Regions from separate parts of the Micromonospora sp. M71_S20 genome, predicted to be linked through region 1. Evidence: riboswitches for the same ligand, from Rfam matches in the RefSeq annotation. Region 1 holds a riboswitch; each other region holds the start of a gene.
What was found. A riboswitch is a leader RNA that binds a small molecule or an ion and turns the genes downstream of it on or off. The one in region 1 is predicted to bind cobalamin.

Region 1 (2,190 bases):
GGCGAGGCCGGTGCTGTTGGAGTTCGCGCCGGTGGTCGGGCCGGAACCGCCGAACGACCCGTCGGCGTGCTGCTGGTCCACCAGCCAGTCCGCGGCCTTGCCGGCAGCTTCGGTCGCACCGGTGGCGCCGTCGGCAGCGGCGGCGAGCAGCGCCTGCACGGCCATCGCGGTCGAGTCGACGTCGAGGGTGGCGCCGGCCTGCTCGTAACAGGACGGGGACGGGCCGGCGGCGGTGTCGGGGTAGAGCCGGAACCCACCGGCCGCGCACTGCTGCCGGACGAGGAAGTCGACGGTGTCCTGCGGCACGTCACCGCTGCGAGCCAGGCCCAGCACCGCGAAGGACTGGTCGAAGGTGTTGCTGGCGTCCGGGCCGCTGTCGGCGGTGGTGCGGCTGGTGATCCGCCCCCGCTGGTGCCCCGCGTCCGCTCCGGCGACCAGCGACAGGGTCTCCGTCCGCAGGTCGAAGCCGCCGAAGTCGGTGGGGTCAGCTCCGGCGGCGGAGGCGGCGTACAGCAGCTTCGCGGTCGCCCCGCCGTCGGTGAAGCCCGGGATGCCCCAGTCGTCGTAGCTGTTGTAGGACCGCACGTGCGCCGCCACCTGCGCCGTCGCGGCCTGACGGACCGGCGCGTCCACCCCGGTCGCGGACAGGGCGAGGACTCCGTCGACGGTCAGACCCCAGTCCGGGCCGCCGAACGGGCCGGGCAGCACCCCGTCGGCGAACTCGCCGGCCAGCCACGAAGCCGCGTCGCGCGCGGCGGCGGCGTGGGCCGGGGCGGGTGCGGCCACGACGGTCAGGGGTACGGCGGTGAGCGCGGCGGTCGTCGCCGCCGTGGCGGCAAGCACGCCGACACCGAGGCGCCGGGAGCGGGACCGGGACATGAGGGGTGCCTTTCGCGGAGCGGTCGGTGGAAGCTCCGGAAAGCACCCGGGGACAGCGACACCCCGCTCGCGTGATGCGATGAGCGGGGGTGGAGCGGGCCTCGGTGGCCCGGACTTCACCCTGTGAACCTCGACAGTGGAAGCCGCTCGTCCCGGGCGAGGCATTCCGGCTCGCGAGGCCGAAGCCTCGCTCACGGTTGCGGGTCAGCGCCGGCTTCGAACCGGCTTCCCCCCACACGGGACGTATGCAGTTGTGGACCCGGTGTGCACCGGGTGCCGACACCGTACCGCCCGCACGTCTCGCGACGCCAGGGGCGGTGGCCGACACCCGGTGCGGCACCGCGGTCACGGCGGGTGCGGCTCCGGTCAGGGCGCGGCGATGCTCGGCGGGGCGCCCGCGCCGAACGACCAGCCCTCGACGGTGCCCGGGGCCGGGTTGTAGCTGCTCGCGCCGGACGTGCTGTAGGACCAGGCGCCGCCGCTGGAGGCGTGCCAGTACGACCAGTACGCCGTGACGGGCGGGGTGTTGACACACGGATCGGTCGCGACGGTCGGCTTGCCGTTGATCCGGCAGACGAATGCCAGCCCCCAGCGCTGGGTGCCGGTCACCGTGAAGCCGGCGCCCTGGAGGGCGGCCACCCCGGTGGCCGGATCGCCCGGGGCGCAGGCGACCTGGACGCCGCCACCGAGCGCGGCGAAGTCCACCACGACGGTGACGCCGGAGGTGCCGGTGCAGGCGGCGGCCTGCGCGGCCCGTGGGGCGGGTTCGACGGCGGTGAGGGCGACGGCAGCGACGGCGGCGGCCAGCAGGCCGGCGAGCCGGGCGCGCACGGTGGATCGGTGACGGAACACGGTTCCTCCTGGAATCGGGTGAGCGACGGAACGGGTCACGGGCAGGCGGGGATTGGCGTGCCCGGGGTGGCGCCGGCCGCGGACAGCCGGGCGTACCCGGCGCCGGTCAGGCCGAGGACGGCCTGGCCGGTGGCCCGGGCGGCGGTGCCCGGGTCGAAGGTGCCGCCGTCGAAGTCGACCGCGCCCCGGTCGGCCGGTGCCCCGGCGCAGCCGACCTGGAGCCCGGCGAGGAACACCCGCGCCCGTGCCCAGGCCAGCGGTCGGTGACCGTCGTGCAGAGCCTGCGCGGCGAGGCCGGTGCTGTTGGCGTTCGGGGTGCCGGCGGCGTTGGCGAAACCGCCGTCGGCGCGCTGCACGGACAGCAGCCAGCTCAGCCCGGCGGCGGCGTCGGTCGGGCGGTCGGCGACCCGCAGCGCCTGCACCGCGAGCGCGGTGGCGTCCACGTCGGAGGTGCAGACC
Region 2 (2,190 bases), on a different contig from region 1:
CACCGACGACAGCAGCGCCACCGCCGCCCCCAGCGCGAGGGTCCACGGGTCGAGCAGCGCCGTACCGCTGCCGGCGACCCCGAAGGGCAGCACGGCCAGCGCGGCTACCGCCATCCCCAGCGCGAGGCCCCGGCTGCCCGGCACCCGGGCGCTGACCGCCTTGCCGAGCAGCACGTAGCCGGCCCAGCCGACCGCGACGGCCACGCAGCACAGCAGCCCCACCCGGTCCACCCCCGTCCCGCCGAGCCCGCTGATCAGCAGCACGCCCCCGCCGGCCAGCGCCGCCCACGCCACGTCGCCGAGCCGGCGGCTGCCGCCGAGCGACACCAGCAGCGGCCCGGCGAAGCCGATGGTGACCGCGACCCCCAGCGGCACCCGTTCCAGGGCCGCGTAGAAGGCGAGGTTCATCACCGCGAGGGCCAGCCCGAACGCCCCGACCAGACCGGCGGTGCGCCAGCCCAGGCGCAGCCCCGGCCGGACCAGGACCAGCAGGATGAGCGCGGCGAAGCCGAGCCGCAACGTGGTCGTACCGCCGGCGCTGGTGCTGCCGAAGAGTTGCTTGGCGACGGCCGCCCCGACCTGGGTGGAGAGCATGCCCAGCAGCATCAGCAGCGGGGGCGGCACGGCCCGGGGCTGTCCCAGCGCGAGAGTCAGTCGGGTCGCCGGTCGACCGGCCGGCAGCGGGCGGGAGGAGAGTGCGTACACCCGGACCACAGTGGTACCGCGGCGGGCGGCCCGCGACCGGATTTCCACCGCTGCGGGTGCACCGCGCCGCCCGCCGGACCGGGACGGGCCGGGCGGCGCTAGCATCCCGATGGCACGATCATGTGAGGTGCCCCGCGCGAGCGGGGAGAATCGGGAAGCCGGTGCGAATCCGGCACGGGCCCGCCGCGGTGACCGGGGAGCCACCGTCCACGCGTACGCGCAGCCACTGGCCCGCCCGGGCCGGGAAGGCGGACGGCCAGGCGTCGATCCGGGAGTCCGAAGACCGGCCTCGCGTCCGGTGCCCGCGTCCGGCGTGGCGTGGGCCGAGCGCAGCGGGAGCCTGCCTTGGATCTGTACGACGTCATCCACCGCCGCCGGGACGTACGCGCCCAGTTCACCGGGGCGCCGGTGCCCGAGGAGACGCTGGACCGGGTGCTGGCGGCGGCGCACGCCGCGCCGAGCGTCGGCTACTCGCAGCCCTGGGACTTCGTCCTGGTGCGCGACCCGGAGCTGCGCCGCCGGTTCCACGAGCACGTCCGCACCGAGCGGGACACGTTCGCCGCGACGCTCGACGGGGAGGCGGCCGAGCGGTTCGCCCGCATCAAGATCGACGGCGTCCTGGAGTCGACGCTGTCGGTGGTGGTCACCCACGACCAGTCCCGGGGCGGCCCCGCCGTGCTCGGCCGGCACGCCATCGCCGACACCGGGCTCTACTCGACCTGCCTCGCCATCCAGAACCTCTGGCTCGCCGCGACCGCCGAGGGGCTCGGGGTGGGCTGGGTGTCGTTCTACCGGGAGCCCTGGCTCGCCGAGCTGCTCGGCATCCCCGACGGGATCCGGCCGGTGGCGTGGCTCTGCCTCGGGCCGGTCACCCACTTCGAGCCCGTACCCGACCTGGCCCGGCACGGCTGGCGGCAGAAGCGCCCGCTGGCCGACGCGATCCACCACGACCGCTGGGCGGCACGGGAGAGCTGACCTCGGTGGGGCGTCCCGTTACGGGTCTGCGGGGGCCCGATCACGTACGGCTGCGGATCCGTCACCGCCGACCGGTTTGCGCCGGCTCCTGCCGGGAAGTCGGTACGGGTGCGAGCACTCTTGACGAAGATCGAACAGGCATCCGGCCTGGACCGGGTCGGCGACCGGTTGCAGCGCGCCGTCCAGGCCACCCTCCGACCGCAGCGGGTCCGCGACCTGCTGCACGGCGTGTGGCTGGGCCATCCGCTGCACCCGGCGATGGTGCAGGTGCCGGTCGGCGCGTGGATCAGCACGGCGGTGCTGGACCTCATGCCGGGACAGCGCCGGGCCGCCACCACCCTGTGCACGGTGGGCACCGTCAGCGCCCTCCCGGCCGCGGTCGCCGGCCTCAACGACTGGGCGGCACTCGCCCGCGACCAGCGCCGGGTCGGCCTGGTGCACGCCGCGTCCAACAGCGTCGGCCTGGCGTTCTACGCCGGCTCGGTGGCCGCGCGGATGACCGGCCGGCAC
Region 3 (2,190 bases), on a different contig from region 1:
TCCTCGGCGGCCCGGTACGCCGCGTCGAACTCCTCCCCCCACAGGTCCGGCAGCTCCGGCACCACGTCCGGGTCGAACAGCGACCACACCCCGTCGGACTCCACCCGCCGCATGAACTCGTCCGGGATCCAGTTGGCCAGGTTCAGGTTGTGGGTGCGCCGGGCGTCCTCACCGGTGTTGTCCCGCAGTTGGAGGAACTCCTCGACGTCCGGGTGCCACGGTTCCAGGTAGACGCAGGCCGCCCCCTTGCGCCGGCCGCCCTGGTTGACCGCCGCCACCGAGGCGTCCAACGTCCGCAGCCACGGCACGATCCCGTTGGACTGCCCGTTGGTGCCCCTGATCAGCGCGCCCCGCGAGCGGACCCGCGAGAACGCGATGCCGATCCCTCCGGCGAACTTCGACAGGTTCGCCACCTGCGCGTACCGCTGGTAGATCGAGTCGAGCTCGTCGCGCGGGGAGTCGACCAGGTAGCAGGAGGACATCTGGGTGTGCCGGGTGCCGGAGTTGAACAACGTCGGCGAACTCGGCAGGTACGCCAGGCTCGACATCAGCCGGTAGAACTCGATCGCCTCGTCCGGTGCCTGCGACAGGCCGCAGGCCACGCGAAGCAGCCAGTACTGCGGGGTCTCCAGCACCAGCCGGCTCGTCGGGTGGCGCAGCAGGTACCGGTCGTAGACCGTCCGCAGCCCGAAGTACTCGAAGCGCAGGTCACCGCGCGGATCGACGGCCGCGTCGAGGGCGCTCGCGTGGGCGGCGACGAACGCCGCGGTGTCGTCGCCGATCAGGCCCTCGGCGTGGCCGCGCCGGATCGCCTCGCTGAAGGAGCCGATGCCCTGCCGGCGGACCTCCTTGTCGACGTACCCGGCCAGCAGGCGGGCGGCCAGCCGCGAGTACTGCGGCTCCTCACCGAGCATCTCCGCGGCGGTCTGGATGGACAGCCGGTCCAGTTCGGCCGTCGTCGCCCCGTCGTACAGGCCGCTGATCGTCCGGGTCGCCACCCGCAGCGGGTCGACGTCGGCGAGGTCGTCGGCCCACCGCTCGACCGCACGGACGATCCTGTTGACGTCGACCGCCTCGGTGCCGCCGTCGCGCTTGCGGACCCGCATCTGCGGCCGCCGCTGGCCCGCCACGGCCGCATCGTCGGCCGGAACAACCTCGGTGACTGTCACCACTCACTCCTCGCGAGCCTTGATCCCAGACGGAATTCCTGGGCACGCGGGGAGCGGACACCGACGACGACGCGCGCCGGGCACGCGTCGGGATGGCGTCGGCCGTCCCACGCGGCCTCGGACCGCCGCACACCCGGATGCGGGCGTACGGCGCACTGGCAGGTCTTCGGACTCGCGGGCGCGACCGGACTCGCCGGTCTCCTACTGGCCGTCGCTTCCCAGGCCGCTGGCGGCCCAGTGCTGATGACGGCGGTCGTTCCCACTCACCGCTGCGGGGCAGTCCCGGATTCCCACCGGGTTCCCTCTTGCCTCGACCGCTCCGGATGAGCGGCCGAACCAGCTGCGCCGACACCATATATAGGGTTGGCGTCGTTGTCACACCCCACATGTCGGTCTCGGGCGTGTCGTCGGCGGCCCGGGTGACGCCCGTCGATCGCCGGCCCGGCGTCCGCGTCGATGCCCGCCCGCGGCGGCTCGCAGGGCTGTCGTCCCCTCGGTACAGTCGCGGCCGTGGACACCACAGGCGCCTGAGTGTGCTGGGCCCGGATCGCGCTCCACCACGGCGGGCAGCAGCGGCGACTGTGGCCGGAGGAGGATCGGCCGGCGGCGCGGTCCTGGTCTGCCGGGTGCGCGAATTCCACAACTGGCACGGACGTGGGAGCGGACCGGGATCCTGTGGTCACACGATCCCGGTCCGCCCCCAGGGCGGTGCGGTCAGACCTTGGTGACCCGGACGGCGTCAGCCACCACGTAGCCGGGGGTGCTGGTCCAGCGGCTCACCGCGACCAGGTTGCGGTCACCGGCGGCCAGTCCGAAGGTGCCCAGCGAGCGCCACACGCCGCCGCTGGAGCGCTGGTCCACGTTGACCGTGCGGTTGCCCGAGGCGGTGACGACGACGTGCGGGGCCGAGCTGTTGTAACCGGGGTCGGCCGGGTGCCGCACCTCGATCCGGTAGTCGCCGGCCGTCGGGATGTTCACCTTGAACCAGGCGGCGTCGCTGGCGGGCGTGGGGTTGGCGAAG
Region 4 (2,190 bases), on a different contig from region 1:
ACCGCCGGGAGCGCCGGCATGACCAGCACCGCCCTCGCGGCCCACGAGGTCGCGGTCTCCTACGGCGGCCGGCGCGTCCTCGACGGCGTCGACCTGCGCGTCGCGCCCGGCGAGACGGTCGGCCTGCGCGGGCCCTCGGGCAGCGGCAAGTCCACCCTCGCCAGGGTGCTGGCCCTGCTGCACGCCCCCGAGGCCGGCCACGTCACCCTCGACGGCCACCGGGTGGCGGGCGCCCGGCACCGGGTGCCCGCCGCCGTCCGTACCCGCGTCGCGATCCTGTTCCAGAGCCCCCGCGCCGCCACCGACCCCCGGCTGGGCCTCGCCGACATCATCGCCGAGCCGCTGCGCGCCACCGGCACGCCCGAGGAGCCGGCGCGGGCCCGGGCGGCGGAGCTGGCCGACCTCGTCGGCCTCACGCCCGACCTGCTCGCCCGCCGCCCGCACGCGGTCAGCGACGGGCAGCTGCAACGCGCCTGCCTCGCCCGCGCGCTCGTGCACCGGCCCGACTACCTGCTCTGCGACGAGGCCACCGCCATGCTCGACGCCTCCACCCAGGCGCACCTCGCGGCCGTCATCACCGACTACCAGCGGCAGCACGCCGCCGGGGTCCTGCTCATCACCCACGACCCGGCGCTGATGGCCCGCTGGGCCACCCGGGTGGTCGACCTGCCGACCGCTGCGCAGCCCTGACCGGCGCACCCTCCGGACAGCCTTCGGTGGACAGTCCCTGACGGTGTTCGTCACGTGACTTTCGGGGCGGTCGGCGGCTAGGGTGACGCTGCCGTGGTGCTCGGGAAGCCGGTGGAAGACCGGTGCGGCCCTCGCCACTGTGATCGGGAAGTTCGCGGCCCTCGTCGTACGAGGTCACTGGGCGTAATCCGCCTGGGAAGGCCGGCCACGGACGCACCTCCCGTCAGCCAGGAGACCGGCCACGGCACTGCGATGACCCGTCCACGAGGTGTTGGAAGGCGGTCCCGATGCGCGTGCGCGCTGTGCGGTCCACCCTGTCCCGGCGCGTTGCCGCGCCACTGTCCGTCCTTGTCGTCCTGCTCGCCGGCTGCGCCACGGACGACCCGGCCACGACGCCCCGGCCGTCCGCAGCCCCGGTCGCGCTGACCAACTGCGGTACGCCGGTAACCGTCGCCGCCCCGCCCGAGCGGGCGGTGACCCTGAACCAGCCCGCCACGGAGATCATGCTGGCGCTCGGCCTCGCCGACCGCATGGCCGGCACGGCGTACCTGGACGACGCGATCCTGCCGGAGCACGCCGCCGCGTACGCCGCCGTGCCGGTGCTGTCAAACAGGTACCCGGCGAAGGAGAAGCTGCTGGAGGCGGCGCCGGACTTCGTCTACGCCTCGTTCCACAGCGCCTTCGGCGACGAGGGCGTCGGCGACCGCGCCGCGCTCGCGGGGCTCGGCATCGGCACGTACCTGTCGCCCGCCGGGTGCCCGAAGCAGCACCGGCCGGCGAAGCTGACCGTCGAGGACGTGTTCGCCGAGATCCGTGAGGTGGCGGCCGTCTTCGGGGTGCCGGAGCGGGCCGAGAAGCTCATCGCCGACCAGCGGGCCCGGATCGCCACGGCCGCCGCCCGGATCGGCGGCGCGCGGGACGTGTCCGTGCTCTGGTGGGACGCCGGCACCGACGCCCCGAGCGTGGGCGCCTGCTGCGGCAGCCCCAACATGATCATGTCGGCGGTCGGGGTGGGCAACGTGTTCGGCGACCTCACCGGCGGCTGGGCCGACACCAGCTGGGAGGCGGTCGTGGACCGCGACCCCGGCGTGATCGTGCTGGTCGACGCGGGCTGGGACGCGGCCGCCGCGAAGCGGGCCTTCCTGACCCGCCACCCCGGCCTGAAGGAGCTGCCGGCGGTGGCCCGGCAACGGTTCGTCGTCATCCCGTTCTCCTCGACCTCCGCCGGGGTGCGCGTCGTGCTCGGCGTCGAGGCGCTCGCCACGGGCGTGGCGCAGCTCCCCGCCGGGGCGGACCGCTGACCGCCGTGGCCCGCCGCACCGACCCCGGACCAGCTCGCCGCACCGCCCCCGACCCGACCCGCCGCGCCGGCCCCGGGTCCGCCGACCGCGTCGCCCCCGCCGGCGCCCGCACGGCCAGCCCGCTCGGCCTGGTGGTGCTGCTGGTCGCCCTGCTGGCCGGGCTGGTCGTGTCGATCGGGGTGGCCGTCACCGTCGGGCC

Region 2: another riboswitch for cobalamin. It lies ahead of bluB (5,6-dimethylbenzimidazole synthase); the one in region 1 lies ahead of DER29_RS30880 (prenyltransferase/squalene oxidase repeat-containing protein).
Region 3: another riboswitch for cobalamin. It lies ahead of DER29_RS15495 (ribonucleoside-diphosphate reductase subunit alpha); the one in region 1 lies ahead of DER29_RS30880 (prenyltransferase/squalene oxidase repeat-containing protein).
Region 4: another riboswitch for cobalamin. It lies ahead of DER29_RS08955 (ABC transporter substrate-binding protein); the one in region 1 lies ahead of DER29_RS30880 (prenyltransferase/squalene oxidase repeat-containing protein).

The regions. Positions count from the first base shown of each region.
Region 1 covers NZ_RCCV01000004.1:396,285-398,474, forward strand. Annotated here, with positions in the region: gene DER29_RS30880 (prenyltransferase/squalene oxidase repeat-containing protein) at 1-879, opposite strand, end outside; cobalamin riboswitch at 1,017-1,157, opposite strand; gene DER29_RS30885 (hypothetical protein) at 1,246-1,731, opposite strand; gene DER29_RS30890 (prenyltransferase/squalene oxidase repeat-containing protein) at 1,767-2,190, opposite strand, start outside.
Region 2 covers NZ_RCCV01000001.1:2,338,517-2,340,706, reverse strand. Annotated here, with positions in the region: gene DER29_RS10600 (DMT family transporter) at 1-705, opposite strand, end outside; cobalamin riboswitch at 814-1,012, shown strand; gene bluB (5,6-dimethylbenzimidazole synthase) at 1,051-1,680, shown strand; gene DER29_RS10590 (Rieske 2Fe-2S domain-containing protein) at 1,789-2,190, shown strand, end outside.
Region 3 covers NZ_RCCV01000001.1:3,596,354-3,598,543, reverse strand. Annotated here, with positions in the region: gene DER29_RS15495 (ribonucleoside-diphosphate reductase subunit alpha) at 1-1,106, opposite strand, end outside; cobalamin riboswitch at 1,309-1,525, opposite strand; gene DER29_RS15490 (N-acetylmuramoyl-L-alanine amidase) at 1,884-2,190, opposite strand, start outside.
Region 4 covers NZ_RCCV01000001.1:2,000,889-2,003,078, reverse strand. Annotated here, with positions in the region: gene DER29_RS08960 (ABC transporter ATP-binding protein) at 1-690, shown strand, start outside; cobalamin riboswitch at 768-949, shown strand; gene DER29_RS08955 (ABC transporter substrate-binding protein) at 978-1,991, shown strand; gene DER29_RS08950 (iron ABC transporter permease) at 1,997-2,190, shown strand, end outside.